One region of the Oxobacter pfennigii genome, then DNA from elsewhere that is predicted to be linked to it. Evidence: a T-box and tRNA genes for the amino acid it is inferred to sense, from the RefSeq annotation. Region 1 holds a T-box; the other regions hold tRNA genes.

Evidence for each region. A T-box is a leader RNA that pairs with one kind of tRNA and senses whether it is charged. The one in region 1 lies ahead of tyrS (tyrosine--tRNA ligase), so its partner is inferred to be a tRNA-Tyr.
Region 2: it has a tRNA-Tyr gene. The T-box ahead of tyrS (tyrosine--tRNA ligase) is inferred to sense a tRNA for this amino acid. The anticodon was not compared.
Region 3: it has a tRNA-Tyr gene. The T-box ahead of tyrS (tyrosine--tRNA ligase) is inferred to sense a tRNA for this amino acid. The anticodon was not compared.

What each region holds. Positions count from the first base shown of each region.
Region 1 is NZ_LKET01000021.1:319,740-330,441, reverse strand. It holds gene OXPF_RS04670 (ABC transporter ATP-binding protein) at 1-166, shown strand, start outside; gene OXPF_RS04665 (ABC transporter ATP-binding protein) at 159-866, shown strand; gene dhaK (dihydroxyacetone kinase subunit DhaK) at 907-1,890, shown strand; gene dhaL (dihydroxyacetone kinase subunit DhaL) at 1,920-2,564, shown strand; gene OXPF_RS04650 (sigma 54-interacting transcriptional regulator) at 2,601-4,313, shown strand; gene OXPF_RS04645 (L-2-amino-thiazoline-4-carboxylic acid hydrolase) at 4,329-4,811, shown strand; gene OXPF_RS04640 (DMT family transporter) at 4,938-5,837, opposite strand; gene OXPF_RS04635 (hypothetical protein) at 6,114-7,286, shown strand; T-box leader at 7,420-7,675, shown strand; gene tyrS (tyrosine--tRNA ligase) at 7,768-8,979, shown strand; gene OXPF_RS22335 (hypothetical protein) at 9,049-9,210, opposite strand; gene OXPF_RS04625 (hypothetical protein) at 9,203-9,721, opposite strand; gene OXPF_RS04620 (tetratricopeptide repeat protein) at 9,698-10,702, shown strand, end outside.
Region 2 is NZ_LKET01000028.1:16,132-26,833, reverse strand. It holds gene surE (5'/3'-nucleotidase SurE) at 1-79, shown strand, start outside; gene OXPF_RS21670 (DUF4264 family protein) at 82-246, shown strand; gene OXPF_RS06640 (MurR/RpiR family transcriptional regulator) at 377-1,249, shown strand; gene OXPF_RS06635 (BaiN/RdsA family NAD(P)/FAD-dependent oxidoreductase) at 1,368-2,588, shown strand; gene aroH (chorismate mutase) at 2,616-2,978, shown strand; gene cmk ((d)CMP kinase) at 3,078-3,734, shown strand; gene OXPF_RS06620 (bifunctional 4-hydroxy-3-methylbut-2-enyl diphosphate reductase/30S ribosomal protein S1) at 3,768-5,771, shown strand; gene speD (adenosylmethionine decarboxylase) at 6,063-6,443, shown strand; partial or broken gene istB (IS21-like element helper ATPase IstB) at 6,830-7,342, opposite strand; gene OXPF_RS22390 (hypothetical protein) at 7,450-7,629, shown strand; tRNA gene OXPF_RS06600 (tRNA-Tyr) at 7,866-7,951, opposite strand; tRNA gene OXPF_RS06595 (tRNA-Thr) at 7,981-8,056, opposite strand; tRNA gene OXPF_RS06590 (tRNA-Ile) at 8,060-8,136, opposite strand; tRNA gene OXPF_RS06585 (tRNA-Phe) at 8,435-8,510, opposite strand; tRNA gene OXPF_RS06580 (tRNA-Ile) at 8,516-8,592, opposite strand; tRNA gene OXPF_RS06575 (tRNA-Glu) at 8,602-8,676, opposite strand; gene OXPF_RS06570 (GNAT family N-acetyltransferase) at 8,868-9,767, shown strand; gene OXPF_RS06565 (hypothetical protein) at 9,826-10,005, shown strand; gene OXPF_RS06560 (pyridoxal phosphate-dependent aminotransferase) at 10,115-10,702, opposite strand, start outside.
Region 3 is NZ_LKET01000029.1:131,184-141,885, reverse strand. It holds gene OXPF_RS08535 (EAL domain-containing protein) at 1-2,488, shown strand, start outside; gene OXPF_RS08530 (hypothetical protein) at 2,557-2,781, shown strand; gene OXPF_RS08525 (EAL and HDOD domain-containing protein) at 2,850-4,043, shown strand; gene OXPF_RS23050 (VOC family protein) at 4,213-4,398, opposite strand; gene OXPF_RS23045 (VOC family protein) at 4,395-4,616, opposite strand; gene OXPF_RS08515 (DUF6429 family protein) at 4,758-5,012, opposite strand; gene OXPF_RS08510 (uroporphyrinogen decarboxylase family protein) at 5,381-6,370, opposite strand; gene OXPF_RS22865 (hypothetical protein) at 6,656-6,847, opposite strand; tRNA gene OXPF_RS08500 (tRNA-Tyr) at 7,027-7,112, opposite strand; tRNA gene OXPF_RS08495 (tRNA-Thr) at 7,136-7,211, opposite strand; tRNA gene OXPF_RS08490 (tRNA-Val) at 7,219-7,294, opposite strand; gene OXPF_RS08485 (hypothetical protein) at 7,436-8,026, opposite strand; gene yyaC (spore protease YyaC) at 8,151-8,690, shown strand; gene fabZ (3-hydroxyacyl-ACP dehydratase FabZ) at 8,717-9,145, opposite strand; gene mreB (rod shape-determining protein) at 9,670-10,701, opposite strand.

The sequences.
Region 1 (10,702 bases):
CACCATTATTCTTATTGAACATGACATGAACGTTGTTATGAATATTTCAGACCGCATATATGTAATTGATCACGGCAAAAAAATTGCGGAGGGCCTTCCAAAGGACATCGCAAGCAATGAAAGTGTAATCGAAGCTTACCTAGGAGGTGTGAAGAAAGATGCTTAAAATCAGCGGTTTGAATGTATTCTACGGCCATATTCACGCCTTGAAGGGTATAAGCATGGAGATTAAACAAGGTGAGATTGTTTCACTAATTGGCAGTAACGGGGCAGGTAAATCCACAACCTTAGGCTCCATCGCGGGTCTTGTACCTTCACAATCCGGAAGTATAACATTTTTAGGCAAAGACATTACCAATATTCCTCCTCACAGCATTGTTAAGCTGGGTACCAGCCTTTCTCCGGAAGGACGCGAAGTTTTTCCGGCACTTACGGTTCAGGAAAACCTGAGGCTGGGTGCTTATATTAAGAAAGATAAGGCAAAAATATCTGAATCTTTTGAGCGTGTCTACAGCCTGTTTCCAAGATTGAAGGAAAGAACCAAGCAAACAGCAGGTACCCTCTCAGGAGGCGAGCAGCAAATGCTTGCCATAGGCCGTGCCCTTATGAGCGAACCACAGCTTCTCATGCTTGATGAGCCTTCATTGGGACTGGCGCCCAACCTTGTGCTGATGATATTTGAGCTTATAGAATCCATAAACAGGCAGGGTACCACTATCCTGCTTATTGAACAAAATGCAAGCATGGCATTGTCCATTTCCCACAGGGCTTATGTATTGGAAACAGGAAGCATTTCTATGGCAGGAAATTCAAAAGACCTGGCTGATGATCCCAGGGTAAAGAAGGCTTATCTGGGAATTAGGTAACCTGCATATTTTAACAAGACATACAAAGGGAGGTTAAAAAATGAAAAAGATTATTAATCAACCCAATGCCGTCGTGTCCGAACTATTAGCAGGCATGGCAAAGGCATATCCCGAGCTTAAGCATATCGAAAATCTTGAAGTTATATCAAGAAAAGAAAAGAGCAAAAAAGTAGGTATAGTATCCGGCGGCGGCTCCGGCCATGAACCGGCTCATGCCGGATATGTAGGCAAAGGCATGCTGGACGCAGCCGTTGCAGGAAATGTATTTTCATCCCCCAGTCCTGACCGCATCATTAAGGGCATCGAAGAAGCAAATTCGGGAGAAGGGGTGCTTCTTATCATCAAAAACTACTCCGGGGATATAATGAATTTCAGTATGGCAAAGGAAATGGCGGAAATGGACGATATACGTGTTGAAAGCGTTATAGTAAAAGACGACGTAGCCGTACCGGACAGCACATACTCCACAGGCCGCCGAGGCATTGCCGGCACGGTATTCGTCCATAAAATTGCCGGGGCAAAGGCTGAATCCGGCGCCTGTCTTGAAGAAGTTAAAGCTGCCGCCGAAAAAGCAATTGCCAACATACGCAGTATGGGCATGGCAATGAGCGCCTGCATCCTTCCGGCTGTGGGAAAACCTGGCTTTGAGCTGTGTGAAAATGAGATTGAAATAGGTATGGGTATCCATGGAGAACCAGGGGTAGAACGCACATCTATAAAGACTGCTGCGGAAACTGCCGACATACTTTTATCAAAGATACTGGCAGACTATGACTACTCAGGATCCGAAGTGGCCCTTCTGATAAACGGTCTGGGTGCTACGCCTTTAATGGAACTCTATATAGTCAACAATGAAGCAGAAAAGATACTGTCATCAAAGGGAATTAAAATATATAAAACCTTCGTGGGCAACTATATGACAGCCCTTGAAATGTCCGGATGCTCCATTACGTTGATGAAGCTGGACAAAGAGCTTAAGGAGCTTCTTGATGCTCCCTGCAATACCCCGGCATTAAAAATATAAATTGGGGACATTAACAGGAGGAAAAAATAATGGGCTTTCAGTTAAGCAGTAAAGATTACGCGGAATATATCAAGCTTGCCGCAGCCAAAATTCATGAAAACGGAGACTACGTTACCGCCCTTGATTCTGCAACGGGTGACGGCGACCACTGGTCCAATATCAACATGGGTTTTGAAAAGCTTGTCGAAGCAATTCCTGAGCTTGAAGCTATGAACCTCTTTGATGAATTTAAGAAAATTGGTATGATAATGATGTCTGTAATCGGTGGTTCGTCAGGTGTACTTTATGGCAGCGCATATATAGGTGCAGCAAAGGTACTTAAGAACAGGGACATCATTGAAAACCAGGATATGTGCAATATACTTGAAGCAATGCTGGAGGCAATAATGGCCAGAGGCAATGCGCAGCCCGGATTTAAAACCATGATTGACTCCCTTCACCCTGCCGTAGAGTGCTATAAAGATTGCATAGCAAAGGGGCTTTCTGAAAAGAAAACTTTATCCCTGGTAAAAAGTGCTGCCGTTGATGGTGCACAAAGTACTGCAGCTATGGAAGCTGTCCGCGGAAGAGCCTGTTACCAGTCAAACAAAGGTATCGGCCATTTAGATCCCGGCGCTGTCACAATGTCTTATCAAATTGAAACTTTGATGGATTATATTGCAGCCAGATTATAGAAAGACTTTAATTGTATTTTTAGTAGGAGGTTCACCATGCTTCTGGCAGAAATTAAAAATGACGCTATTAAGTTTGCTGAAGTAATATCAAAAATTCTTGAAGTGGATGTTTTGATTGTAGACAATAATTTGAAAACAATCAGCAACACCTATCATTATCCGGACAAACCTATGACTATTCACAGGATGTCCATTATCGGACAGGTGATTACATCAGGAAATACCATTACCATTGACGACAAAGATGATTACGCTACCTGCAGAGAATGTTCGGATTTTATGAAATGTGATATGAAGGGATTCATCTGTGTCCCTATTCGCTACAAAGGGGCAGTAGTTGGAGCAATAGCACTTATTGTGCCTGAGCACAAAATCCCTCACGTTTTCAGCAACGTGAATAATTCCATAGAATTTTTGGAGCGCATGGCAGACCTTTTATCCAGCAAAATACAAAACAGCGATGATTACAATAACCTGAACCTGATAAAGCGAGAGCGCGAGGTTATAATGGACTCCATCGACTATGCTATGGTGTCCATGGACGAGCTTGGATATATTACCTACTACAATAAGCGTTTCAAGCAGTATTTTGGAGAAAATATTGATTGCTTCGGTATGTTTATCCGGGATGTGATACCCCATAAATATCTAACGGAGTTTTTATCAAATTATATAGAGTTTTCCGACAGGCTGATATATTTTGAAAAGGACAGCCGCCCCTTTTATGGATTTTTATCCTGCATGAATATTGATATAAACGGAAGCCGGGGGGGCATGCTTTTTATTTTTAAATCTATCAGCGATGTCAACATACAGCTAAATGAAATAGGCTACAGCAATACAAGAATGACTTTCAAATTCCTGGAAGGTGGCTTGATACCGGAACAGGTAATTGAGGAAGCAAAGCGGCTATCCGTCACTTCAAAAACAGTGTTGATAAGCGGCGAAACCGGTGCAGGGGAAGAGCTTCTTGCCAAGGCAATGCATACCTTCTCCGACCGGGTAAACAATTGCTTTATAACGGTAAATTGTGATGGTACCTACCGGGAACTCCTTGAAGAATCCCTCTTTGGGGATGACCGTTCTCTTCATGTTGTGGGAGGCCTGGGCAAACTACAGCTTGCTCATAAGGGAACAATCTATTTTTATAAAATTGACCAGATGCCCATATATCTGCAAAGGCGGCTGGTGGAGGTCTTAAAGACCGGTACAATTTACCGTGCCGGTATGCATGGCATCAAGGTGGATGTCCGTATGATTTTTTCAACAAGTTCAGATTTAGCAGGCCTTGTGCGGAACGGTCTTTTCGATGATGAACTGTATTACCGCATTTCGGAAAATACAATATATATCCCCCCACTGCGCCAGGACAAGGAGTCCCTGTGCCAGCTAATTGACAGCAGTGCAAGGTTTTATAAAGAAAAATACGACAAAAAAAGTCTTTCCTTTGATATACAGGCCATGGATGTGCTGTTGAATTACTCCTGGCCCGGCAACAGAAACGAGCTTGAAAAAGTAATGGATAATATTGTTTACCGTTGTACAGGCCAGGTAACTTCCGGTGACTTGGCTCAATTTAACCTGATGGACGAGAGGGAAAGCGCCATAAAGCTTTCATTAATCCGGGATCTGGAAAAAGAGAGTATTGCTGCACTGCTTGCTTCAAATATAAACAAGGATGAGGTGGCTAAAACGCTGGGGATCAGCCGGGCTACCCTATACCGCAAAATTAAAAAATACAATTTATAAAGGAGACTGATTATTATGATAACAAACAATCCTTCAAACAGAGGTCAACATATAGAGGACCTTAGAAATGCAATTGAACACAGGGCAACATGGTTCTATTATCTCATCGAAGAGGCTCAAAAACGCGGGCTAGGCATAGACTTTGCAAGGGACGCCATTTTAAGCTGCGGCTGCTTCCATGGCAAAAACAAATATACCCAGACAGATGATCTAAAGAAATTTGCTCCTGAATTTGTTACAGACAACGTTAAAAACATTTTTGAAATGGATGTCGATGTAACTGACGAAGAACTGAAAATTGAATTCCACTACTGTCCCCTTGTAGCAGCATGGAAGAAACTCACAGACGATGAAGAAAGAATTGCTACACTTTGTGATATCGCAATGGACGGTGACAGGGGTATTGCAAGCCAGTTTGACACCTTTGAATTCCACTTGGGCAAGACAATTGCAAAAGGCGACAGCATCTGTGAAGTCTGTTTTAAAAAAGTTAAATAAGCCCCTTAATTAATAAAAAATACTCCTTCCGGATTTGTTTAGTTCCTGCCGGAAAGGAGTATTTTTTTCACCCACCCGAAAATTATTTACGTTACCAGCAATTATTATCATTAATCATCAGCTTATTCAAAGTTTTACCTGTTTTTTATTTTTATCGGGCCAGTTATGATTTTTGCTTATTTCGCTTATAAAGGTTGAGCCTAGCAGCAGTACGGCGCCGATGACTTGAAGCGCTGTCATCTTCTCATTAAAGATAAGCACTGAAACAAACAGCGATGTTATTGGATCTATGTAGCTTAATGCTGCAATGCTTTGTCCGTTTATTTTTTTCATTCCGGTAAAAAATAAATAAAAACCTATTCCGGTATGAATCACTCCTAAAATGACAATGCAGACCATAGAAAAACCTGTTGCTCTAAATAGATTAACTCCCTCTGTAATAAAAACGTAAGGTGCAAGTATAATAGCTGCTAAAAATAATTGCACTATAGTGGTTTCCAATCCATTCATATTTTTAATGAACTTGTTTGTCAGCATCAAAGTTGCGTAAAATGCTGCTGCAATTGTTCCGTAGAGGATACCCAGCAAATGATTGTGCTCTGCACCATCATTTCCGCTGCTCTGTACAATAAAAAACATTCCAAGTACAGCAACACATATGCAAGCGGCCTTTTTAAAGGATATTTTTTCTTTTAATACAATCGGTGACGATATAATAACGAATACAGGTGCAAAATAATAGCTTAATGTTGCATTTGCTATGGTCGTATGCTTATATGCCTGAAAAAGAAATATCCAATTGGTTCCCAGCGCCAAGCTTGATAACAACAAAGCAGGAATATTTTTCTTAATGTTTTCCCATGATAATTTTTGTCTGGTGAAGGTAACAACGGCCAGCAAAAACAAGCTGCCGATAAAACCCCTCAATAAAGCTATTTCACTTGAAGATAATTTAATATATCTGACAAAAATCCCGATTGTACCAAATATAACCATTGATAAGATAAAATATATTTTGGATTTCATTTTAAGTCCTCACCTTCTACAATCTCATTTCCTTAAAAATACTAACTCGCTTAACCTGATGATAATTATAACATATCGTTCATTGTATTTCGTGAAGCTCAAAACAGACTTTACTTAAACCATGAAAGTCATGAAGCAACTTTCATGCTATAATATAAATATAATCTGATTAATTGAGAATAATCAAGATGAAACGACTTATTGCCACTTTTTTGCTGTTATATACTGAACAAGTCAAGCAACAGAATAATATATTACATTCCGGGGGTAAATGGCATGAACGAAAAAATTATATTTGCTAATGAAATTAAGATTGGTTTTTGTGATAATTCATCAGTTACTTATTATGAAAGCGAATATTTTAAGAAATACAATAAGAACCTTAAGGATATAAAACAAAGGAGTGCATGGAAAACAGAAGGATCAGGAGCAGCATTTATGGGTGTCTCCAACCCATATACTCGATTGGATGAAGGCAAGATTACCGGACAAATACATGGAGTTACTTTTATCGAAGATGGAGCAAAAATCATCTATTCAATATCCGTTAACGAATTTTCAGGACTTTTTATTAAGAGTTTAAATGATGCGGCTTCTGAAGAAGGCCACATAATTCATGATACAAAAATAAAATTCTTTAATATGGATTATAATAAAAATACTGATAAAATAGCAATATCGGTGGGCAGCTCCGTAACAGATACTGATATAGCGGTACTGGATGTAAAAACAGGTCATTATCACCTTGTGACAGAAGGAAACTGCAAAGATGAAAATCCTGTATGGAGTCATAGCGGCAACGTTATTTACTACGATTCAAGCGGTGCGGCAACGGACAATGAAGGGAATTTCACTGCCTGGAGTCCCAGGGGCATAAACAGGCTGGATTTAGATACTGGAGAAATTGATGAAATAGTGTACTTTGATAAATTTGATTGTTTCCTTCCTAAAGAAGATTCTATGGGCAATATGTATTTTATAAAAAGGCCTCTTGACTCTGGAAAAAGCACCGGAAGTTTTTTAGATGCTCTTCTTATCCCGTTTAAAATAATGAAAGCAATTTATAACTGGCTTGAGTTTTTTACAATGAGATATACAGGTCAGACATTTTCAAGCGGAGGCAAAAACCCTTCGAACAGCAAAACACGTAATCCGGAAGAATCATTTATAAACGGAAATCTTATCAATGTTGAAAAAACATTAAAAGAAAACAAGGATAGGGGTGAAAAAAACCCCGGTATTATCCCCAGAACATGGGAGTTAATGAAAAGAACTCCTGACGGCAGTATAAAAACCGTAAAAAAAGGAGTACTTGATTATGATATCAATAATCGGGGAGATATTATTTACTCAAATGGTAAATATATAATAAAACTTAATGATAGCGGAAAGGAAGAAGTTCTGGAAAAGGTGGAGCTGGCGGATAAAATAAAATGCTTTTCGGTTTAACCCAAAACAAATCGCGATATCAACAAAGTCCTCTCAATCTGTTGACTCCCTTAAAACTACAGTGTATAATTTTTATAATTTAATATCTGCATAACGAAGACTTGCGGCATTTTCGCATTTCGGAGTATAAGAAGTAAAAGCTGCGATAAGAATTAGTAGCAATCAGTATACCAAACAGAAAGTTACCGTATGATGAGAGGTGCATGGTTATGGATTGTGAATACATCTTTGAGCTTCGCACCGAACAAATTTATCAGTAGGCTGCGACGGTAACCCGCACCCGTTATTGTGCTAAAGTATCTCATTTTTTGTGACGTACTTGATAAGGTGAGCAATGTGAATTGTTTATGAATTTAAGGTGGTAACACGAGTGTAATCTCGTCCTTTCAAAAGAAGGGGCGGGATTTTTTATTTATTGTCCACTTTTACTTTCTTATAGACCTTGCAATATTCAAAATAATATTTCAGGGAGATGATTAATATGTTAGAATCAAACGAGCAAATGCCTATTATCCGTAAAGGGGTACACACCCTTGTAAACCAAGAAGAATTACTTGCAAAACTTAATAAATCCTGTGCACAAAACAAGCCGCTGGTTATAAAACTGGGGCTGGACCCTTCGGCACCGGATATCCACCTTGGTCATGCGGTTGTATTGCGAAAGATTAAACAAATGCAGGATTTAGGACATCATGTAGTAATTGTCATAGGTGACTTCACCGGAAAAATAGGCGATCCTACGGGAAAAACTAAAGGAAGGGCTGCCTTAACCGATGAAAAAGTAAAAGAAAATGCCAAAACCTATTGTGATCAGATCTTCAAAATACTTGATATGGAAAAAACTCAGGTGAGGTTTAATAGCCAATGGCTTTCAAAGCTCACTTTTGAAGATGTCATAAAACTTGCCTCTGTCACAACAGTTGCCAGGATGCTGGAGAGAGATGATTTTGGAAAAAGATACAATAACCAGATTCCCATAGGGATTCACGAGTTTTTTTACCCACTGATGCAGGCATATGATTCTATTGAACTTAAAGCAGATATCGAATTGGGAGGAACGGATCAAACCTTTAACATCCTCATGGGAAGGGCACTCCAAAAAAACATGGGGCAGGAACAGCAAATTGCCATTTTTATGCCCATCCTCGAAGGTCTGGATGGAGTTGAAAAGATGAGCAAAAGCCTGGGAAACTATATCGGTATTAATGAGCCTGCCGAGGTGATGTTCAAAAAGGTTATGGAGATTCCCGATGACCTTATCATTAAATATTTTGAACTAGCAACCGATGAACACCCCGAAGAAATTGATAAAATCAGGGCAGAGCTAAATAGCGGTACAAACCCCAGGGATGTCAAATACCGTCTGGCTAAAACAATAGTGTCTCTTTATCATACACAAAAGGATGCAGAAAAAGCAATTGCATATTATGATGCGGCATTCAGCAAAAAAGCCATACCTGATGATATCTCAGAGCTTTTGATGAAAGATGGAAACGAAACTATCACAGATATTATTCCGCAGCTTATGGGAATGTCCTTGGTTAAAAGTAAAAGCGAATTTATGCGGCTGGTAAATCAGGGCGGCGTTCAGCTAAACGGTGAAAAATTATCATCAAATGACATGGGCATGGGTATAAATAGTAGTGATGTTATGAGAATCGGCAAAAAACGTTTTGTAAAATTTATAAAATAATCACGACTGGTTTTTGAACGTGAAGAATACCGGACGCCTGGGCCGTCCGGTATTCTAAAATATAGATTATTATTTAATATCAGCTTTCAAAAATAAATATGTGTTTTTCAGCGCCGCCGCATGTTTATATCCCAACCCGTCAGTCTGAGAGTAGTGCTCCAGCATATCTGCAATACCTCTACGGCAGGCTGCTGCCCGCAATGGTTTAATCCTCCGCTCCACATTATCCATTTTCAATATAATAATTACTGGTTACAAAAGCCTGATCATGGGTTAATAACAATTCCATGATTTTAAGCAGCTTTTCGATATTGCGAGTCATCATTTTAAAGCAATCCACAGTAAACGGAGTGCCGTATGCCACAGCGTTATATAGAGATTCAGATAGTTGAGGATCAATTTCAAGGGAATAGCCGTCCAAAACAGCCTCGATCATTCCATTACTCTCAATATCGACAGGGATAAAGCCATCCAATACAAAAGGCTTCTCAAAGGGTACTTTGGTATACTCGGTTTTCTTCCCGGCGGAACCGGCAATTCTTTGCAGCGCCGTCCAAGCAACAGGAAATCGCTGCGCAAGTTCACCGTAAAGGTCAAAATGATTATCTTCTCTTGCAACCTTAGAAAGCTCTTCAAAATTCAATTTGTTAAAATAAGAGATTGCTTTTCCTGTAACCGCCTTAACCTGGCTGTCTGACAATGCCGATGATAATCCTGTTTGCGCATAGTTATTACTCTGCACCGTCTCATTAGTAAAGCAATAAAAACAACAGTTATTATCATAATTTTAATTGCCATAGGTGTTCCCGTCTCGGTCTATGCTTACAATAAGTACAACTTTGATAAGTTTTACAATGAAGGCAAAACCCATATTGAAAATGAAAAATATGATGAAGCTATATCAGCTTATACATCTGCTCTTAAATATCAAAAAAAATCTGTCAATGAAGTAAATGAGCAAATAGGCTTAGCTGAAAATCTAAAAAATTCAAAAGCAATATATGAAACAGGACTCAAAGAATTAAATAATAAAAAATATAAAGAGGCAATTGCCGTCTTTGAGACCATAAAGGAAGAAGATAAAAAAAGATATGCATTATCTCAGGAAAAAATAGCTGAGTGCAGGAGTTTATATATTAATGATAATATAGACAGCGCAAAATCAGAGGCAGCAAACAAGAATTATACAGAGGGAATAAGTTTTCTGAATTTGGCCCTTGAAATGGACTCCCAAAATGAGCAAGCTTTAAGCTTAAAAACAGAATATATAAATCAATATATAAATGATAACGTTATATTAGCCAGAGAAAAAGCTTCATCCAATAAATATGAAGAGGCTATTAAATATTTAGACAAAGTCCTTGAATTTGCTCCTGATGCCGAAGAACCTTTGAAGCTTAAGGATAACTACAATAAAGCCATAGCAGAAGCAAAAGAAGCAGAAAAAGCCAAGAGTACCGCAACAAAAAATAGTAACAGCAAAAACAAGGAGCAAACTTCGGCTATAAAACAAGCTCATAGTATCTCGGATATGAAGAATGAATTCCAGAAATTAGGTTTTGTGTTTCAATCAGATACAGCCGCTTTGTATGAAAAAAATGGTATCGCAATAGGCTTATTAAATAGAGGTGACTGCTGGCAGCTTGCAACAAAAACTTGGGGCTACTATGAAGAATCCATATTTGAGGATTGTATGGCAATAGTTTTAGGAAGAGATCTTGCC
Region 2 (10,702 bases), on a different contig from region 1:
TTCCGTAACACCCATGCATTTTGAGCTGACAAAATATGAATATATAAATAAAATCAGCAAATGGTTTATGAAGGAGTAAGAATGGAAAAGGAACAATTAAATGTAATCGGTCAAAAAATATATGAGGGAAATCCTAAACTTTATGAGATTGTGGACTTTTTAAACAAATCACTGAAGCATAAAAATCTTATTTTCGGAATGGCTATAAAGGACAATAAGCAGGTGATAACAATATACGAAGAATAACTCCTTGCATTGTTGAAATTGTAGCCTTGTAATGTTAAAATGAATTGAATATTGCATTTTATTGAAATTAGCTGCAATTTTCTGTTATTTTATAGATATGTAGGCAAAATAATTTTAAAGGAAGATGAGCATGGAAGATAATCAGGATCTCATAAAACTTATACAGTCGAAATTCCAGCGTATGAGTAAAGGTCAAAAGCTGATTGCCGAGTTTATACTAAAGCATTATGACAAGGCCGCCTTTATGACTGCTTCCAAATTGGGAAACAGTGTAGGGGTCAGTGAATCAACAGTGGTAAGGTTTGCCGATGAGCTGGGATATAACGGTTATCCCAAGCTTCAGAAGGCATTGCAGGAGCTCATTAAAACCAAGCTCACCACCATCCAGAGAATAGAACTTTCAAGCGATTTCATAAGCGAAGAAAATGCACTTAAAAATGTATTAAAAGCCGATATTGACAACATAAGAGGCACTTTGGAGAAGATAAACAGCAACACCTTTGAAGAGGTAATAAACAGAATTCTAAAAGCCCGCAGAATATACATAATGGGACTTCGGAGTTCAACTGCTCTGGCGGATTTCCTTGGATTTTATTTAAATCTCATACTGGATAATGTAAGGGTGGTAAACTATGGTGTAAGCGATGCCTTTGAGCAGCTTTTAAGGCTGGATGAAAACGACCTTTTTATAGGTATCGGCTTCCCCAGATATTCAAGCAGAACCATAGAAGCATTAAGGTATGCTAAAAATAACGGGGCTACGGCCATTGCATTGACTGACAGCCTTCTTTCACCTTTATCGGCGGATGCAGACTATACCTTGCTTGCCCAAAGCAATATGGCATCTTTTGTTGATTCTCTTGTTGCTCCCTTAAGCGTTATAAATGCACTCATAATTGCTGTAGGGTTAAGGGAGAAGGATAAAACCTCCAATACCTTTGAAAAACTTGAGCGCATATGGGATGAGCAAAAAGTATATGCGGAAAGGGACGGCTTTATATAAGTTCCGGCTTTGATAAGAGACATAAACGGTGTATAAAACCACCGTTTTTTAAATTATATAAATAAAATCAGGAAACAATAATTTTAATAATGACGCCTTTATCTTGGAGGTTAATGATTTGAATAATATTATAGTTATTGGCGGCGGTGCTGCCGGTATGATGGCTTCTTTAATTGCTGCAAAGGAAGGCAAAAAGGTTATTTTGATAGAAAAGAATGAAAAGCTGGGTAAAAAGGTATATATAACCGGGAAGGGAAGGTGCAATATCACTACTTCCCTTGAAATAGAGGAAATAATGAGCAACATACCCGGAAACAGCAGCTTTTTATACAGTGCCCTGTATACATTTTCAAACCATGATTTGATGAATATGATAGAAGATATGGGCGTTAAATTAAAAATCGAACGGGGAAACAGAGTTTTCCCTGAATCCGATAAATCCAGCGATATTATCAAAGCTTTTGAAAACCATTTAAAGAAGCATGATGTAAACATTATGTTCAACAGTGAAGTTAGTGATATAATTATTGTGAATAATGAAATAAAGGGCGTAATTTTAAATAACAGAGAGCTTCCATGCGACTCCGTAATTATTGCCACCGGCGGAATGTCCTATCCATTGACCGGCTCTACCGGCGATGGATATAAATTTGCGAAAAAGGCTGGACATACTGTAACTAAAATAAGGCCTTCTCTTATCCCATTAACTGCAAAGGAAGAATGGGTTAAAAAGCTTCAAGGTCTCTCTCTTAAAAATGCTTCAGTCAATGTATCATTTAAAAACAAAGTGATTTTTGAGCAACTAGGGGAGATGATATTCACCCATTTTGGAGTATCGGGACCCATCATATTATCTGCCAGCAGATTCGTAGTCGACAGGCTACCCGATGAGGTTAAACTTTCCATTAATTTAAAGCCGGGATTAACCTTTGAACAGCTCGACAAAAGAGTACAGAAGGATTTTGAAATTTACTCAAACAAAATGTTCAAAAACTCTTTAGATAGCCTCCTGCCTCAAAAGATGATTCCTGTCATAATAGAGTTGAGCGGAATCCATGAAAACAAGGAAGTAAATCAGATAACAAGAGATGAGCGTATTAGTTTAGTTAAGCTCCTTCAAAATTTAACCCTTACCATTACCTGTACCAGGCCTATTAAAGAGGCGATAGTAACGGCAGGAGGAGTCAGCGTAAAGGAGATAAATCCTTCAACCATGGAATCAAAAATTGTTAAAGGCTTGTATTTTGCCGGTGAAGTTATAGATGTAGACGGATTAACCGGCGGTTTTAACTTACAGATAGCATTTTCCACCGGGTACTGTGCCGGTCTGAATGCTTAAAATTTTAAGTATAGGGGAGTGTTTTAATTGATTGCCATCAGAGGAGCGATAACTGTAAAGGAAGATACCAAGGAGGAAATTTACAAGGCTACTTCGGATTTGCTTAAAAGCATAATAGAAAAGAACAGCCTTAATACCGATGACATAATAAGTATTTTTTTTACATGCACAAGAGATTTAAAATCTGCTTATCCAGCTGTAGCTGCCAGAAGTTTAGGCATTACAAACGCAGGGCTTATGTGTTTTAATGAAATGTATGTGGAGGGCAGCCTTACAAGATGCATAAGGGTATTAATTAATGCAAACAAGGTTATTTCTCAAAAAGAAGTAAAACATATATATATGGAAGGCGCTGTAGTTTTAAGGCCGGATTTGACTTCTTTGAATTAAACTTGTATTTAAAATTGCATTTTCTGTAATATAAAAAAAGGATTTTTATAAAAAATATAGAATAACTACTTTTGTGAAATTTGCACTGGAGGTTTTGCAATGAATAAAATCGTTGTAGCGATAGATGGTCCGGCAGGTGCAGGCAAGAGCACCATAGCCAGAATCATTGCCAACAGGCTTCAAATCCTATATATAGACACTGGTGCAATGTATAGAGCTGTCACTTTAGAGCTTCTTAATAAGAATATTTCCATTGAAGATATTGACAAGATTGAAGAAATCCTTAAACATATAAAAATCGACATTATGGATGACAAAGTATTTTTAAACAACAAAGACGTTACTCATGAAATAAGGCAGCAGGTCATTAATAGAACGGTTTCTTCCGTTTCCGCCATACCCCAGGTAAGAAAAAAACTGGTGGATTTACAAAGAGAGTTTGCCAGAAACAGAAGTGTTGTTATGGATGGGCGGGATATCGGCACAAACGTATTAAAAGATGCTGATGTAAAGGTATTTCTTACTGCTTCTGCCGATGAGAGGTCTGTTCGAAGATACAAGGAAATTTTATTAAAGGGATTGGATGCAAATCTTGGAGAAATTAAAAATGAAATATTAGCCAGGGATGAATTGGACAGCACAAGAGCACTTAATCCCTTAAAAAAAGCTCATGACGCCGCCGTAGTTGATACAACAGGCAAGGACATAGAAATGGTAGTTGAGGAGATTTTAAAAATCATAAAACCCAAACTATGACATCTCTTAAACTCTCAATCTGGGGGGATTAAATTGAATATCATTGTGGCAGATTATTCAGGCTTTTGTTTCGGTGTAAAGAATGCAGTATCTACCGTGTACAAAACAACTAACGATAAAGGGGGTAGAATTTATACATACGGTCCCATAATCCATAATAGTACAGTGGTAAATGAATTGGAGCAAAAAGGCATTATTGCACTGCCATCTATTGAAGATTTGAAGGAAAATGATACTGTTATCATAAGATCCCACGGTGTTTCCAAGGAAGTAATAGGTACATTGAGGGATAAAAAGGTTGATATAGTGGATGCAACATGTCCCTATGTTGAATATATTCATAAAAAAGTTGAGGAATATTATAATAAGAATTATCAAATTATTATAGTAGGCGATCCTGCCCATCCGGAGGTACATGGAATCAACGGATGGTGCGATAATTCGGCAGTTATAGTAAATTCAGAGGAAGAAATTAATAACCTGCCGAAATACCCGAAAATATGCGTTGTATCCCAAACCACCATGAATTCGGATAAATGGGCGTTGATGGTACCTTTAATTCTTAAAATTTCCAAAGAAATCATTGTTTTTAATACTATTTGCACTGCCACTGAGCAGAGGCAAAAATCAGCAGAAGAAATTGCAAAGAAAAGTGATTCATTAATTGTCCTAGGCGGATACAACAGTTCCAATACCAAAAAACTGGTGGAAATATGCAAAAAATATTGTGATAAGACATACCACATTGAAACTATCAATGAAATGGATGTTGAAAAAATAAAAAATGTAAAAACATTGGGCATAACAGCAGGTGCTTCAACACCTGACTGGATAATAAAGGAGGCAATTGATAAAATGAGTGATTTAACAAACATAAATGAGGAAAATAATGAACAAAACATTATGGATGAATACGAGAAAACCTTTAAGAAAATATCTCAGGGAGATATCGTCAAAGGTAAGATAATATATGTTAATGACGATGAAGCTTCAGTAGATATCGGTTATAAGGCAGACGGCCTTATTCCAAGATCCGAACTTACCATAAGCGGCGACGTTTCACCGAGAGACATTTTAAATCCCGGAGATGAGCTTGATGTTTATATCTTAAAGGTTAATGATGGTGAGGGTAACGTACTTTTATCCAAAAAGCTTGTTGATGCTGAAAAAAGCCTAGAATATATTGAAGAGGCCCATAAAAGTAAAACAAAGCTTACTGCTCGCGTAGCCCAGATAGTAAAGGGCGGAGTAATTGCAGATGTTAAGGGAGTACAGGTTTTCATTCCTGCTTCACAACTGGATATAAGATATGTTGAGGATATGTCTCAATACTTAAAACAGGAATTTGATATCATAATCTCTGAATACAATCCTGAAAAGAGAAGGGTAATCGGTTCAAGAAAAGCTGTTTTAGGAGAGGAAATCAAAAACAAAAAGAAAGCATTGTTTGAAAACCTTGAAGCTGGTCAGGTGATATCAGGCAAAGTTATAAGAATTACTGATTTTGGTGCCTTTGTTGATTTAGGCGGCGTTGACGGCCTTATCCATATTTCAGAGCTGTCTTGGGGAAGGGTAAAACATCCATCCGAAGTGGTTAAAGAGGGAGATTCCGTTGAAGTTTATGTTCTCTCCGTTGACAAAGACAAGGAGCGCATATCCTTAAGCCTTAAAAAGACCTTGTCAGAACCCTGGGGCGATATTGACAGCAAATTTAAAATAGGGGATATTGTTACAGGCAAAGTTGTAAGAATAGCTTCCTTCGGAGCTTTCATTGAAATAGAGCCCGGCCTTGACGGTTTGGTTCATATATCAAATATAAGCGATAAGAGAATAAACAAAGTGGAAGATGCCTTAAAGGTAGGGGAGACAGTTACTGCAAAGATAATCGAAATTAATGCAGAGAACAAGAGATTGAGCCTTAGCATCAAAGATGCAGCAGAAACCGAAAATGTTGATGTAGAAGTTTTCGAAGAAGCAGCAAAAGAAGAAGTTCAAACAACCATCCAGGACGTTATTGACAGCAAAGTAAGCGAATAATTTTTAAGTTTTAAAACTAAATTGATAAAATAAGACAGTGAATTTTTCATTGTCTTATTTTGTATTCAACATTTTTATACTTTGGCATAATATATATTATTCCTGAAATATTAATAACTTTGGATAAAAAGCAGAGTAAAAATGAGAAATACCGAGTTAGAATGACTTTATTTAAGGTAAGTAAAATTTTTGATGTAATGTATTGACTTTTTCCATGTTTCTGATAGAATTAGCTTATTGAAAATTAATAAATTATTACTATAGTCTGGAAAAGGAGGCAAAGATAATACGATGAACACTTTGGGCCGTCATATTTTGGCAGAAATTTATGGATGTAATCCACAAACACTTAACGACAGGGAATTGATTGAGAGGATTATGGTAGATTCAGCTTTGGAAGCAGGTGCTGAAGTACGTGAAGTTGCGTTTCATAAATTTAGTCCACAAGGGGTAAGCGGGGTTGTCGTAATATCAGAATCACATCTTACCATTCATACTTGGCCTGAGCTAGGCTATGCTGCAGTTGACGTTTTCACCTGCGGTGACAGGATTAATCCTTGGGATGCATGCAACTACTTGACTGAGAAGTTCAACGCCAAGCATATGACAGCTACTGAAGTTAAAAGAGGCCTTTTTGACCAGCCGGTTTCAGTAAAAGCGTCAAGTCTGTAAAAGTACTTAAAGAAACACACAAAATTCATATCTTCAAATTCATAATTTTAAAAAAATAATTACATTATATATAAAAAGGCTTTGCTGATAACACAAGCCTTTTTTTAATTCCTGAGGAGGGTTAATTTCACTTATAAACTTGGCTACTTTGTACATTTATTATTCAACCTAAATTTTATAATTGGTGTACCAAGGTATTCCGAGTTCAAACTTTATTATCTGCCGAATACCAATGGATAATATTTTATTCAGGACATAAACCAAAACAGGGGAGGATAGGGTGATGTCTGTCATATCAAAGCTTAAGAAGGAGAAGCTTTTAATTGTTTTTGGCAAGTACCTTTCCATACATTCCGGAACTTAATTTTCCGAGCACCCCATTTCCATTACTGGGATTTCATGGTTGAGTGTGTTAACCTATGACTTGGGCCTGTATAAACCAGCAGATGGCTGTGATGAACCAGCCTGTCAATAATAGCGCTTGTCAGCTTTTCGTCATAGAAAATACCATTCCACTTGCTGAATTCTAAATTCGTTGTAATGATGACGCTTCTTCTCTCATAGCATTCCGATATTACTTGGAATAGTAATTGTGATCCTTCCTTTTCAAAGGGTATATAACCCCATTCATCACATATCAATAGGTCCGTTTTCTCGATTAGTTTCATGAAGCGTTTCAGCTCACCTTTTGCTTTGGATTCACTAAGTTGGTTCACCAATGATGCTGTGCGGAAGAATCTCACTCTCTTGCCGCTGCTGCAGGCTGCAACTCCTATTGCAGTTGCAAGATGCGACTTGCCGGTACCCACGAGTCCATAAAGTATTAGATTTTCTTTCTTATCAACGAAGCTTGCTGCCTTTAGCTGTTCAATATCAAGTGCAGGCGGCATTTGTATCTGGCTGAAGCTGTATTATAAACAGCTCCAACGGTAGACTTATTATAAATGAAGAAAGCCTTCCGACCTATGATTGGAAGTATCCCATCCATTTTACAATTAATATAGAAATGAAAGACAATACATATCACAAGCTTCTTTTTTATAATCACAAGGATTGGAGCATTACGAGAGGAGAGACGGAATATAAGCTGGCATTGGCCTATAACGATGGAAAAGAGGTTAAAACATGGGTATTGCCATATGAGAAGTGTCTAGAGGTAAGAAAGTGGGCGGGGGAGTACAGGTGATTATGCTTTTGCGCTATTTTTAGCGGCTCTAACAGATGATATTAATAATCTACGAAGTACTACGCATTTTGCTGTAAATTCTTATAAACTTCTTCATAGTGAAGCAGAATTATATTATATTCGTCTTATTCGTGGCAGCGAATATCATTGCTATCGGCAATATCATTCATGCTGGTGAATATCGCTCGTCGTCAGGACGAATATAATTGAAAAAAACCGCTAATAGCGGTTTTTTCTGGTGGAGGGAGATGGATTCGAACCATCGAAATCGTCCGATAACAGATTTACAGTCTGCCCCCTTTGGCCACTCGGGAATCCCTCCATAAAATATGTTTATTAAATTTAGTGGTGTGGAGCTGGCAGTCGGAATTGAACCAACAACCTGCTGATTACAAGTCAGCTGCTCTGCCTGTTGAGCTATGCCAGCAAATGGTGGGCCTTCAGGGACTCGAACCCCGGACCAACCGGTTATGAGCCGGTTGCTCTAACCAACTGAGCTAAAGGCCCTCGTTTGACGACAAAACTTATTATATATTAATTCATTTGATAAGTCAATAATGTTTTTTAAATAATCTCTCTGGAATTTAAAGGGGGTAGGGGAGTTAGATGATATTAGTTTCGCAAATGATATTACAGTGCCATTACATAGCGCGTAATTATATTCTGCTGATGCAGGATGATATTTATATTAGCCTTATTCGTCCCGGCGAATATTATCGTCATGTTCAATATCATTCGCGTCAGTGAATATCGCTCGTCCATAAGGATGAATATAATTGAAAAAACCGCTATTAGCGGTTTTTTCTGGTGGCCAGAGTCGGAATCGAACCAACGACACGTGGATTTTCAGTCCACTGCTCTACCGACTGAGCTATCTGGCCTAAAATGGTGGGCCTTCAGGGACTCGAACCCCGGACCAACCGGTTATGAGCCGGTTGCTCTAACCAACTGAGCTAAAGGCCCTTATTAAATTGGTGACCCCTAGGGGACTCGAACCCCTGTTACCGCCGTGAAAGGGCGGTGTCTTAACCGCTTGACCAAGGGGCCACATTAGTTATAATATATTATTAAAAATAACATATTACGGCTATGCAGCTCATATGAGCGACAACAAATATGATTATACAGCTATAATATGACATAGTCAACAGGTATTTTATAAATATTTTTAATAATTTGCTTATTGGCAAAAAGCCCAATTTTACTTAAGTTTCATTTTATTAAAGGCGGTATTGATTATGGTAAAGGTCGAAAAATACAATGATAATTATACCGACAGTTTTAACAGACTGTATTCAATGGCACATGGCAATACAAGAGCTAATTCTGACATATTAAGCAATAATAAATTAAAAATAAAGCTATTAAAGATATCCCAAAAAATAAAAGGATACATTCTATATAAAGATATCGATGATAGCAGCATTAAAGACAGAGTGCATATAGAAGATATATTCATTGAAAAGAATTACTGCAATAAAGCCAATTACACCTATCTTTTGGAATCCATAAACAAAGGCTTTTTGTTTAAGAAATATAAAACCGCTCAGATTTTTTTAGATAAAAGCAAGCCCTATTTTGAAATTTCAGACAAGCTTAATCTAAGTATGGATCAGGAAATTTACGATATGAAAATATTTTTGAATGGCTATAAAAGGGTACCCGTTACAGACAATGTAAGCTTTAAAACCTTTAAAAAAGGCAGGGATGAGTATACTCGAATGTGGATTCAAAATGACCTTTTTAAAGGAGCAAAGGGCCATAAAGACTTCAATATAGAGGATGTACTCCATGAACAAAAACAGATTTATTTTTTAGAAGAGGGCTGCATATTCCTTAAATATAATGATGAAATAGCAGGTTATGCACAGGTTATATACGAAAATCATCCCGACACCAAGCCTTACATAGTTAATTTCGGCATTATAACCAAATACCGAGGTTTGGGACTGTCCAAGCTCCTTTTGAATCACACTCTTAATTTCATAAAGAGAAAGGATTTCAATGAAGCCTACGTTACGGTCGATTCATCAAATAAAAAAGCTTTAAGGCTTTACAGAAAGACAGGCTTTTCAAAAATAGGCTCCTTAGGCATGTATTTATATAATTATAATAGTTCAAAGGTCAGTTTCTTTTAAAAAAAGTGATTATTTTCACCGTTATGAGGAAAAATAATCTTAAAGGAAGTGACTTTTCATGGACAGTTATGAACAAATGAATGCAATCGCACAGCAATGCTCCCATTTTTCGCCTGAGGGCAATTTGACAGGCACCACCAGCGATGAAAAGAACATTAATTGCACCATGTGCCGGCATTATAATAACGGGTTGTGTAAAATTAAAGATGAGATATTGGTAAATATGGACCAGACTTAAAGCGTAATTATAAAGGAGCCGCAAAAGCAGCTCCTAAATTTTTATTATTGCACAAACATAGGTTCCCGGGGCCAGCTAGCAATCTCTGATTGTTATAGCGTGCGGGCTCTTATTTATTAAAGGCTTCAAGGCCTTTTTCTATAACGTTCATGGCTTTCTTTAAATCTTCACAGTTTAAGCAGTAAGAGATTCTCACTTCATCTTTTCCTAAACCTTCTGTTGAGTAGAAGCCTTCTGCAGGGGCCAGCATAACAGTTTCGTTATCCACATCAAAATCCGTCAGAAGGAATTTTACGTAATCTTCGGCGTTTTCAACGGGGAGCTTTGCAACAACATAAAATGCCCCTGTTGGTTTCTGGCATATAACGCCTTTCATATTGCTTAAAGCATTATAAACCACATCTCTTCTAGCCTGATATTCTTCTAGAACCTCAGCGAAATATTCCTTTGGCGTATTTATAAGGGCTGCAGCACCAATCTGATCCAGAGCAGAAGCACAAAGCCTTGATTGACATAACTTTAAAAACAAAGGCAATAATTCTCTGTTTTTTGTTGCCATTAAACCAATCCTTGCACCGCAGGCGCTGTATCTCTTTGATATACTGTCAATCAGTATTACCCTGTCCTTAATTTCCGGCAAATGCATAAAGCTTGTATATTTAAGGCCGTCATATACAAATTCCCTATAAACTTCATC
Region 3 (10,702 bases), on a different contig from region 1:
CTCAAATCTAACCAATCCGTTGCCGCAAATGGCTCCAGTATTCACTTTAATCCCCATCATGGCCATTTATTACTCAATCAAGCGTTACGGCTTGATGCACCGGGAAATGCTCGACCAAGACGAACTGATTCTCAATGATGAGATGCGTGCCATATTGTTCCAATATTTATCCGCTGGGTATTTTGCAGCCGGTTTGCTGGGTTTTCTATCCGAGTATCTACCCCATAGGCTCCAAGGTACAGGCAATATATATTCTGCTCTATTAACGGGCGGATTATTGTTCGGCACCGGTTTTGCCTTCCAAATTATACAGCGCTTAAAAAACGAGAATATAAAAAATACGCTGAATATGATTGTACTCCTTTCCAGCATCCCTCTGATCACACTTAGGTTTTTGCAATATACCGGCATAACGGTTTGGGTTTTCCCTATTATTTTAATGATTATTTCTTTGATATTCAATAAACGAAGCCTGCTGCTTTCGATAACGGCTGTTGCCATTGCAACGCAGATCCTGATTTGGATATGCAAGCCTAAAGCCATGGTTCAGGTGGACGGATTTCATTATCTTTTGCGGATAGGCCTATTTGTCATGGCCCTCTGGATAGGACTGTATGTTAATAAAATTTACGTATCAAAGTTAAAGGAAAATGCTTGCCAAATAGGTTTTCAAAAAATAATTTCGGAAATTTCTTTTGATTTTGTAAGTGTAAACCAAACAAATTTTGAGGCAAAAACCAATCATCTTCTGGACGCAATAGGACGCTTTTTTCAGGTGGACCGTACATATATATTCCTATTCAATCATGAAGACAACACCATGACCTATACATACGAATGGTGTACTCAAGGAATAGAACCGGAAATAGGCACCATCCGGGATGTCCCCCTCAGCCTATTCCCCTGGTGGACGGAACAGTTGAAAAGCAATAAACCGGTTTGTGTCGAAGATGTAAGCAAACTGAAGGCTGAAGCCGGCGCGGAAAAGAAACAGTTTGAAAAGGTCAAGTCCCTGGTTGCCATTCCAATTGAGGGGAACGGGAATATCCAGGGGTTCCTTGGAATTGATTCCATTGTGTCGCCAAGGAAATGGTCAGAAGATGAAATTAAGCTGCTTAAAATTCTGGCTAACCTGCTGGCTGACGGTTTCATTAAAGTCAAAGCTGAGAAAAAAATTGAATTCATGGCCTATTATGACCACCTGACCGGCCTTCCTAACCGTACTCTATTTGAGGACAGGCTAACCCAAGCCATTCACCTGGCCAAACGGTCTGGAAAATTTGTCGGCGTCATGTTCATGGACCTGGACAACTTCAAGACAGTGAATGATACCATGGGGCATAATGGCGGGGATAAGCTGATTCAGGAAGTAGCGCAGAGTCTGGCGCAGCGTTTGCGTAAAACGGATACGGTTGCCCGTTTCGGCGGCGATGAATTTCTGATCCTAATTAACAGCATCCCCGATAGTAAAGACATTGCCAGGATCACCGATAAGCTCATGGGGCTGTTTGAAAGGCCGTTTAATATAGGGGGGCAGGAGTTCTTTATCACAGGTAGCGCAGGTGTCGCTACTTATCCGGTGGACGGCGAGGACCCGGAAACATTAATCAAAAATGCTGATATTTCCATGTACAAGGCTAAATCTAAGGGTAAGAACCAATATGTCCTATGCACCGAGAATATGAAGGATGAAGTTCAGCAAAACATGATGTTGTCCAACAGTTTATATCACGCCAAAGAACGGAATGAGCTGGTTATTTTTTATCAGCCCCAGATCAAACTGTATACAGGCCAAATAACCGGCGTAGAAGCCTTATTGCGCTGGAATCACCCGCAATTGGGTATGATATCCCCGGGCATATTCATCCCGTTGGCCGAAAAGAACGGTTTGATAAACATCATTGGAGAGTGGGTACTGAAGACGGCAAGCAACCAAAATAAGAAATGGCAGGATATGGGGATGCCTCACCTGCGGATGGCCGTAAACCTTTCTGCCGCCCAATTTAAAAATCCCCACTTGGTTGACAACGTGAATCGTATTCTCAAGGAAACAGGCTTGAGCCCTGAGTATCTTGAATTGGAAATTACGGAAAGTATTGCAATTAATGAAGCGAATTATATTATAGACACATTAGATAAACTGAAAAATCTGGGCGTATCCATTTCCATTGACGACTTTGGAACAGAATACTCGTCCTTAAGCCGATTGAAGATGCTTCCCCTCGATCGGATTAAAATTGACATGCAATTCGTACAAGGCATTGAAGGCAACGAAAAAGACCAGGCTATAACTAAAATCATCATTAACTTGGCTAAGAGCCTGGAGCTTGAAGTCCTTGCCGAAGGCGTGGAAACCGCTTTGCAGTCGGAATTTCTCAACGGGAAAATGTGTGATGAAGTGCAGGGATATTATTATTATAAACCGATGCCAGCAGAGGAATTTGAAATACTATTGAAGTCTGGTGCAAATAAAAGAGTGGAATATTAGTTTATATGAAGATTTACATAGCAAGGTGTTAAAATATAAAGAAATTAACAAAGAAAGGAGTAAGGGCTATGGATTGTGCCAAATTGCAGGTATGTCCTTTTTATAATGACAGGATGCCTATGGAAAGAGGGATCGGGTCTATATTTAAAAAAAAGTATTGTAAAGGCAACCATCACCTTTGTGCAAGGTATAAAATAATGTGCGAAGCAGGAGAAAGCTTTGTCCCTGCCAATCTTTATCCCAATATGCAGGATATTGCCGAAAACATAATCGCATCGGTGAAAAAGAGGTAAAATAGACAATACTCACGGAGTATGAGCGGTTTAACCCTTAGAGAATATTGAAACCGGGAGGTATGAAAATGGATGCGTTTATTGCCAGACAGCCTATTTTTGATAAAAACATGAAAATTTACGGATATGAACTATTATACAGGCAGAGCGGGGATAACTTTTTTACCGGAATTGATGACGATCAGGCCACAGCCGAATTGATTTACAACGCTTTTCTTGTTATGGGGCTTCAGGACTTGACGGATGGAGCCAACGCCTTTATTAATTTCTCTAAAGAGCTCATTAACAGTGATGTCCCTTTTTTACTTCCAAAGGAGAACATCGTTGTGGAAGTACTCGAACGGGAGAAAGTGACCTCTGCTACGATAGACGCCTGTAAAAGGATTAAAGCTATGGGATACAGCCTGGCTCTTGACGACTTTGTTTTTAATCAAAACAATTTTCCCTTAATTGACATGGCAGATATTATCAAAATAGAATTTTCGGCAGTAAGCCGCCATGAGCAATACAACCTTATCCGAAGATACAGAACAAAAGTGAAGTTTTTAGCGGAAAAAATTGAAAACCGGGAAGAGTATCAGCAGGCGTCCGGAATGGGCTATGAGCTTTTTCAAGGATATTTTTTCAGTAAACCATCTATTGTCAAGTCCAAGGAAGTCGTAACGCTTAACGCCAATCTTTTTAGTATTCTTGAAGAGCTAAGCTCTCCCGAGCCAAGCTATGCCGTTATTGCCAATATCTTCGAAAGAGACCTGGGGCTTTCATATAAGCTATTGAAACTTGCCAATTCAGTTTATATAGGTGCAAGAAATAGGATTAAATCAATCCCCCACGCTCTGTCATATATTGGCATTAATGAAATGTACCAGTGGATTTCGCTTATGATGCTGAAGGATATGCAGGATGTTGAAAATGCCGAACTGGTTAAACAATCCCTTATCAGGGGAAAGCTTATGGAACTCCTTGCCTATGAACTGCACTTAAAGGGAGAAAAATCCGAATTTTATTTTACGGGAATATTTTCTTCCATTGATGTTTTATTAAGCAGCCAAATGGAGCAGGTTTTAAAGGGGCTTCCCTTGTCTATAAATGTTAAAAATGCCTTATTAGGTATAGACAATGAACAGCGAAAGCTGCTGAATTTCATTATGAATTTGGAAAATGCACACTGGGAAAAGGCTGCGGCTCAATATCCAATGACCAATAAGTTTATGGAGCTATATTTGGAAGCCTTGAAGTGGGCAAAAAAGCTAAATCATTGAATAATATTTTTACAGGGTATGGCGGGTAATTTCAACTAGAACCTCTGGCCAATAAAATTGTTCTTCTTACCCAATATATATGCAAAATTTAAAATAAAGCATTTTCCCACGAAAAGTATCGCTATATATTATCTGTCACTTTACTTGTTTGCGTTTGGATCATTTCCGTTTATTTCAAAACGGTAAACATCCAGTTTATGCCGAACTTATCTCGTAAAGAGCCGTGTAAGGTTGTGAAAAACGATGAGGTAGGCTCCATATAAACTTCCCCATCCTGCTTTAGAATGTCCCATGCCTTTTGTATAAAAGCTTCATCTTTTGTAGTTATAGAAACATACATGTTATTGCCGATCATGCTGCCTCTGAGCTATCGGCACACATAGTCTCCATACCGTCCAGTTGAAGCCGTGCATGTAAAACCAGTTCTTTATCGCTTTCGGAAATAACAAAGTCAGGATCCGGCTGCATATCTCCGTATTTTTGAATTTCTATTGTTTTTGCACCAAAAGCTTTTTCATAAATCTTGATAGCTTCTACGCAGTTTCTGTTGAACATCAAATAATGACCTAGCATACAAGGACCTCTAGTTTTTATTTTAATACTAAGTTCTAAACAACATTGAACTTACTAAATGCAATTCATAGTAAAAGTGAAAATATGTGGTCTGACTTTCATAGTGTTTCCTGCTAAACCCTAATCTATTATAGCAAGAGCTTATTGTTCAGTCATATCATATTGCTTCAAAGATTCCCTGGCATTCTTTATTCCCTCATCAGCTATCATAACGGATTTGGAACGGTGACTCCCTGGTATCAAATCCTCTTCGGTAAGTTCATTAAGAATACCAAAACCATAGCCCTTCCAACTTCTGAGATATTGAATTCCAAATTCATTTTCCTTCCAGGATGTAAGGTACAACAACATCAGAGTTAATTCCTTAATTTCTTCTTTTAAATCCTCTTTTTCCATCTTAAGTACCCCATGATTATTTTGTTACATGAAAAATTAACATTAGGGAATTTCTCAATTTATACCAGTAATAGCTTTAGGATGTTGATTCTATTGCTGTTATAGACCTTGAAAAGTATGATATAAATAAATCCACTTGAATATTTTGTTGCTCAAAGTGCTTTAGGCTTTGAGTCGCATAAAAAAACTCTGCATGGATTTATTACTCCCATGCAGAATATTATCATACTTCAAATATACTTTAATCAGAAAATCTATTTTTCAAGTTCACGTAGTATTAAATTAGAACATCTTAATTAATATGAGAAAAAATACACCGATTTTCCCTGTTTAATATGTTAATCTACACTTTCGTGCCATCATCAGTTCTAGAACATTTCCTTGCTCATTCTGTCTATTTCTGCATCTACAGCTTCATACACGCCAGGGAATATACTAAATGCCAAACCATGAGTCATTGCGGGTATGAAGTATAACTTTCCGCAATTTCTGCAGGCTCTTTCAGTTTCCCTTCTGATTTCTTCAGGTGTTACGCCTTCCTTATCCAATATACCGTTATCAATGTCACCCATTATTGTAATTTTGGGGCCATATTTCTTAATAAGCTCAGGGTTATTGTTCGTTGATACTGCACCCTGCCAGATATCGATACCCATTTCAATCATTTGCGGAACAAGGTTAGCAGAATATGCATCGTTATGGTGAACAATAAGCTCAACTCCGTTAGCCTTATAATATGCGTATATTTTCTTGAAACCGGGAACAATGAACTCCTCAAACATTTCAGGAGACATGAATGAATTTATGTGGCTGCCCCAGTCATCATGCTGGAAGAGGCAATCCGGACGAACATATTTAACAATCTGTTCAGCATATTTAAGCATCCATTCAACTATGTAATCGATAAGCTCATGCATAGCCTCAGGCTCTTCATAGAAGTACATTAAAGCATCGTCTATTCCCGTTAAGTAATGCACCTGCTCGAAGATTCCCGGTGCACGGAATACCGTTACGAACTGCTCATTACGATCAATTTTAGCTGCAGCTTCTACTATCGGAGCCCAATCTTCTTCAGGATAATCAAGCTTAGGAGCTTTAACGACTTCCTTCCATTTTGTGATATCCTTAACTACCTTGTGTTCATAATCGTGCACCGGGAAACCACCGGGTACGTTTGCAGGCCAGCTTCTTGTAACCCCCCAGGCATCCACAACATTAGGGCCGCCCCTTTTAGCACTAGGATTATTACGGGAAATAGGGTCACCCATTACAATCCCAAATGCCTCGTACTGTTTTACAAATCTGTCGGGATTTCCTCCCCTGATTGTCTCTAAAAGATTCTGCCTCTTAGTTAACATAAAAATACCTCCTTAATAATAATTGACTTATTAATAAATTATTGCTATTACAATAGCAAATAAATAAGCCCTGCTTTTAAGAAATTGATTATTTTTATATTAGTAACCCGATTCCATCTTCCGATGTGCATAGCATTTCTACTGGTATGTCTATATGTGCGAAGAATAGAGAAATGTTATATTGATTTGCCTTATATGCTTCCCCATCTGCTATGGTTTTATGACGCAAGTGATATTAAATCCTTAGTCTATTGAATAATAATAATCGCAATTTTATCATCATATTTATTGTAATGCTATGAGAGCAATTATACAATAATATAATTGCTTCTTTGTTTTACTGCTGCAGTTTTCACTTTTTTTGGTTTCTGATCTGACCATTATCAATATCAGCTTTTCATTATCATCTACCAAAGATACTATATCATTTACTTTGCTCGCATTATACTCAATCCACTCAGCCACATCCTTTACCATAAACAGCGGATTGTCATAGTAAACAAATTATTGTTAGAGAATTATACCAATATTTATATGATGTAAAAATAGAAAACCTAATTCTAATGATATTAAATGAAATATGCTTTAGCAACATTTCACTTGCCCTCAGGACAAATTTCATTGAAAAAAACCAAGCTGAAAAGCTTGATTTTTTCTGGTGGAGGGAGATGGATTCGAACCATCGAAATCGTCCGATAACAGATTTACAGTCTGCCCCCTTTGGCCACTCGGGAATCCCTCCGTAATATTTTAAATATCAGGTTATGGAGCTGGCAGTCGGAATTGAACCAACAACCTGCTGATTACAAGTCAGCTGCTCTGCCTGTTGAGCTATGCCAGCATATAAATGGTGGGAACAATAGGGCTCGAACCTATGACCCTCTGCTTGTAAGGCAGATGCTCTCCCAGCTGAGCTATGCTCCCACTTGCTGTGACAATGAATAGTATATAACAAAATGCCCATTGGTTTCAACAAGTAAAATAATCCTTTATCGTTAAAATAAGCAGAATAAGTCTATTTAGCTTAAATTATCACCTTATATAGATATAACCTAGATTAATTATTTACGCTGTATATTTGTTTAATATGCTTTTAAGTTTTGCAAACTCTTCATCTGTATATTTAAGGCTTAGAGCATCTAAAATACTTTCTTTCTCACTCTTTGTAACCATCGTTTCAAAAAGCCTTTTTAATTTCAGTATTTCGCTCTCATTCAAATTCCTCATGAGGTTTAACATATCCACTTTATCATTCAGCTCCATATTGCCATGAACAAATGAGTTGTATGCATTTATAATACTGCTGCCCGCACTTTTTGCACTTTCGGCATTTTGCGCTTCCTCTTCAATAATCCTTTCGCTTCTTAATTTTCGTAAAGCGTCGCCGGAATATTCATCACCTGATGAAGTGAAGGAGAAAATGCTCCTTAAGTCTTCCTCATCCTGCTCTATACAATATTTATCAACATATTCAATATTAACGCTCTTATTGTAATCATCAAATATATATCCTAAATACTCCCTGTCATCATACATTGTATATCCCGTACTTTGAACCGGCTTGAATTCTTGTCTTTCTATTTCCAGTATTGATGCAATGCATACAGCAGTCATGAATATGACCAAAAGAATATTAAAACCTGTGTTTTTCTTCATTACATCGCCTCCTATGTTCTCCTAAAGCTATTATGGATTTCATCCCATATTTTTATTCAACGGAGTAAAAAAAGTAATTATAGACTTGAGTAGGTTATATACATATAACTAGGAGGTGGGTATATTGCACAATAAAAATCCACAGAATGATGTCGGCATAAGGGTCAGCTATACGGATAAGGATGCAGTCAGCACTCTTGGCAAATTTATCAGCAGTTTTTTTAACACCAAAACCATAATAGTTTGCATAGGTACTGATAAATGCATAGGCGACTGCTTGGGGCCTTTAGTTGGCACCCTTCTATTAAACAAGAACTTCTCATATCCCGTAATAGGAACCTTGGATTTCCCTGCCCACGCAGTCAATCTTGAAAAAGTAATTTCAGAAATTAACGAAAAGCATAGAAACTCTTTTATAATCGCCGTAGATGCCTGTCTTGGCCAGGCAGACTGTATCGGCGATATTCAGATAAAATTAGGACCTGTGCACCCCGGAAAAGGGGTAGGCAAGGCCCTTCCTAAAGTTGGAGATATTTCAATTGTCGGTGTGGTAGACTCTATTGATGTTTCCGATATATTTTCCATCAGAAGCATTCGGCTTAATTTGATAATGAAAATGGCCGAGATAATATCCTCGGCCATCATAGAAGCTGCAAGAATGTAAAAAGGCGGCACTCTGCCGCCAAAAACTTACTGGCCAACTATGGCAAACATAAGTTCTCCTTCACATGCTCTTTTTCCATCTACCGTAGCATAGGCATTGGCTTTTCCGATGCCTCTTTTAAGTGTTACCAGTTCCACTTCCATCCTTAATGTATCACCGGGCACTACCTGTTTTCTGAAGCGTACTTTATCGATTCCAGCAAATACCGCAAGCTTACCCTTGTACTCTTCCATGGATAGAATGGCAACTGCTCCTACCTGAGCCATTGCCTCAACTATTAATACCCCTGGCATTATAGGATTTCCCGGAAAATGTCCCTGAAAAAAAGGCTCATTTGCCGTAACATTTTTAATTCCTACAGCCTTCTTTCCCTCTTCCACTTCTTCTATCCTGTCTACCAAAAGAAAGGGATACCTGTGAGGTATTATCTTCTTAATCTCATTAATATCCAGCATTACTATCTCCCCTTTGCTATAATATTACAGTAGCTAATTGTAAAGAGCTCTCCGGAAAATCTTCCTGATTTTAACGGCCGCACTCGCTTTACGTTGGGACATTTCTTCAGAAGTGTCCCCCTTTCCCTTTACCTCGCTCGCTGCTTCTTTGCAATTAGCTGTCAACCTACATACATTATTTTTAATATATTATATCATGAATTTTAATGAGTAAAATTCATGTCAAAAATAAATTCCAGAGAAATTTATTACGACATATAGATAAAAGGCTGTGGCATTTGAAACAACGTAAATGAGCATTGTGAGAGTTCTCTCTAAAGCTCTTGGTGACTCTGCCAAAGATATCACTTAGAATTTTAGATTGTTTGAACGAAGGAAGTTTAAAAATTCTTGTATTTTCAAGGCAGAGAACCATAGAACTTGCGGAACTCGAACACAGTAAATGCAGTGTTTCAAATGCAACAGCCCCTTATATTTGCTCAATAATAACAAAGCCAGGGAGAATCCACCGCCCTGGCCAGTTTTTATTTATTGTCATCAATAAGTGACAGCATTTCAGCGAATTTGTCCAGATTTTCCAATGCTTCACCGGTACCGTAAGCAACACAGCATATTGAATCTTTAGCAACTGTTGTTGTAACATGAGTTCTGGATTGTATTAACAAATCCAAACCGTAAAGCAGGGAACCTCCCCCTGTCATTATAATACCTTTATTTATGATATCTGCTGACAGCTCGGGAGGAGTATGTTCCAGTACCGAATGTACGCAGTCCACTATTGCTGAAGTAGTCTCTTCCAGCGCTTCCCTCATCTCTTCAGAACTTACGGTAATATTCTTGGGAAGTCCGGTCACAAGGTCTCTGCCCCTTATGTCCATTGTGACTTCTTCACTTCGGGGATAAGCTGTACCTATGTTAATCTTCAATTCTTCAGCTGTCCTTTCCCCAATCATTATATTATGTTTTTTCCGGATATATCTTATTATTGCTTCATCGAATTTATCTCCAGCGATTTTTATTGAAGACCTGACAACCATACCTCCTAATGACAGAACCGCAACATCGGTAGTTCCACCGCCGATATCTACTATCATGCTTCCACTGGCCTTTGATATATCCAAGCCCGCTCCAATAGCCGCAGCAACAGGCTCTTCTATTAAATAAACCTTGCCGGCTCCTGCCGAAAGCGCAGCGTCCTTAACAGCCCTTTTTTCTACTTCGGTGGCCTCGCAGGGTATGCATATAATTACCCTGGGACGTAGCAAGCTTACAGAATTTCCTCTGGCTTTTTTAATGAAATGCCTAAGCATTCTCTCTGTTACGTCATAATCGGAAATCACACCATCTCTCAAGGGCCTGGTAGCAATTATATTTCCAGGGGTTCTCCCTATCATTTGCCTCGCTTCCTCACCTACTGCTAGAACTTTGCGCTTTGTATTGTCGGTTGCAACAACAGAGGGCTCTTTTAAAACTACCCCTTTTCCTTTTATATATACAAGGACACTGGCAGTGCCAAGGTCAATCCCTATATCAGTTCCAAATCCCAAAAATCCCATA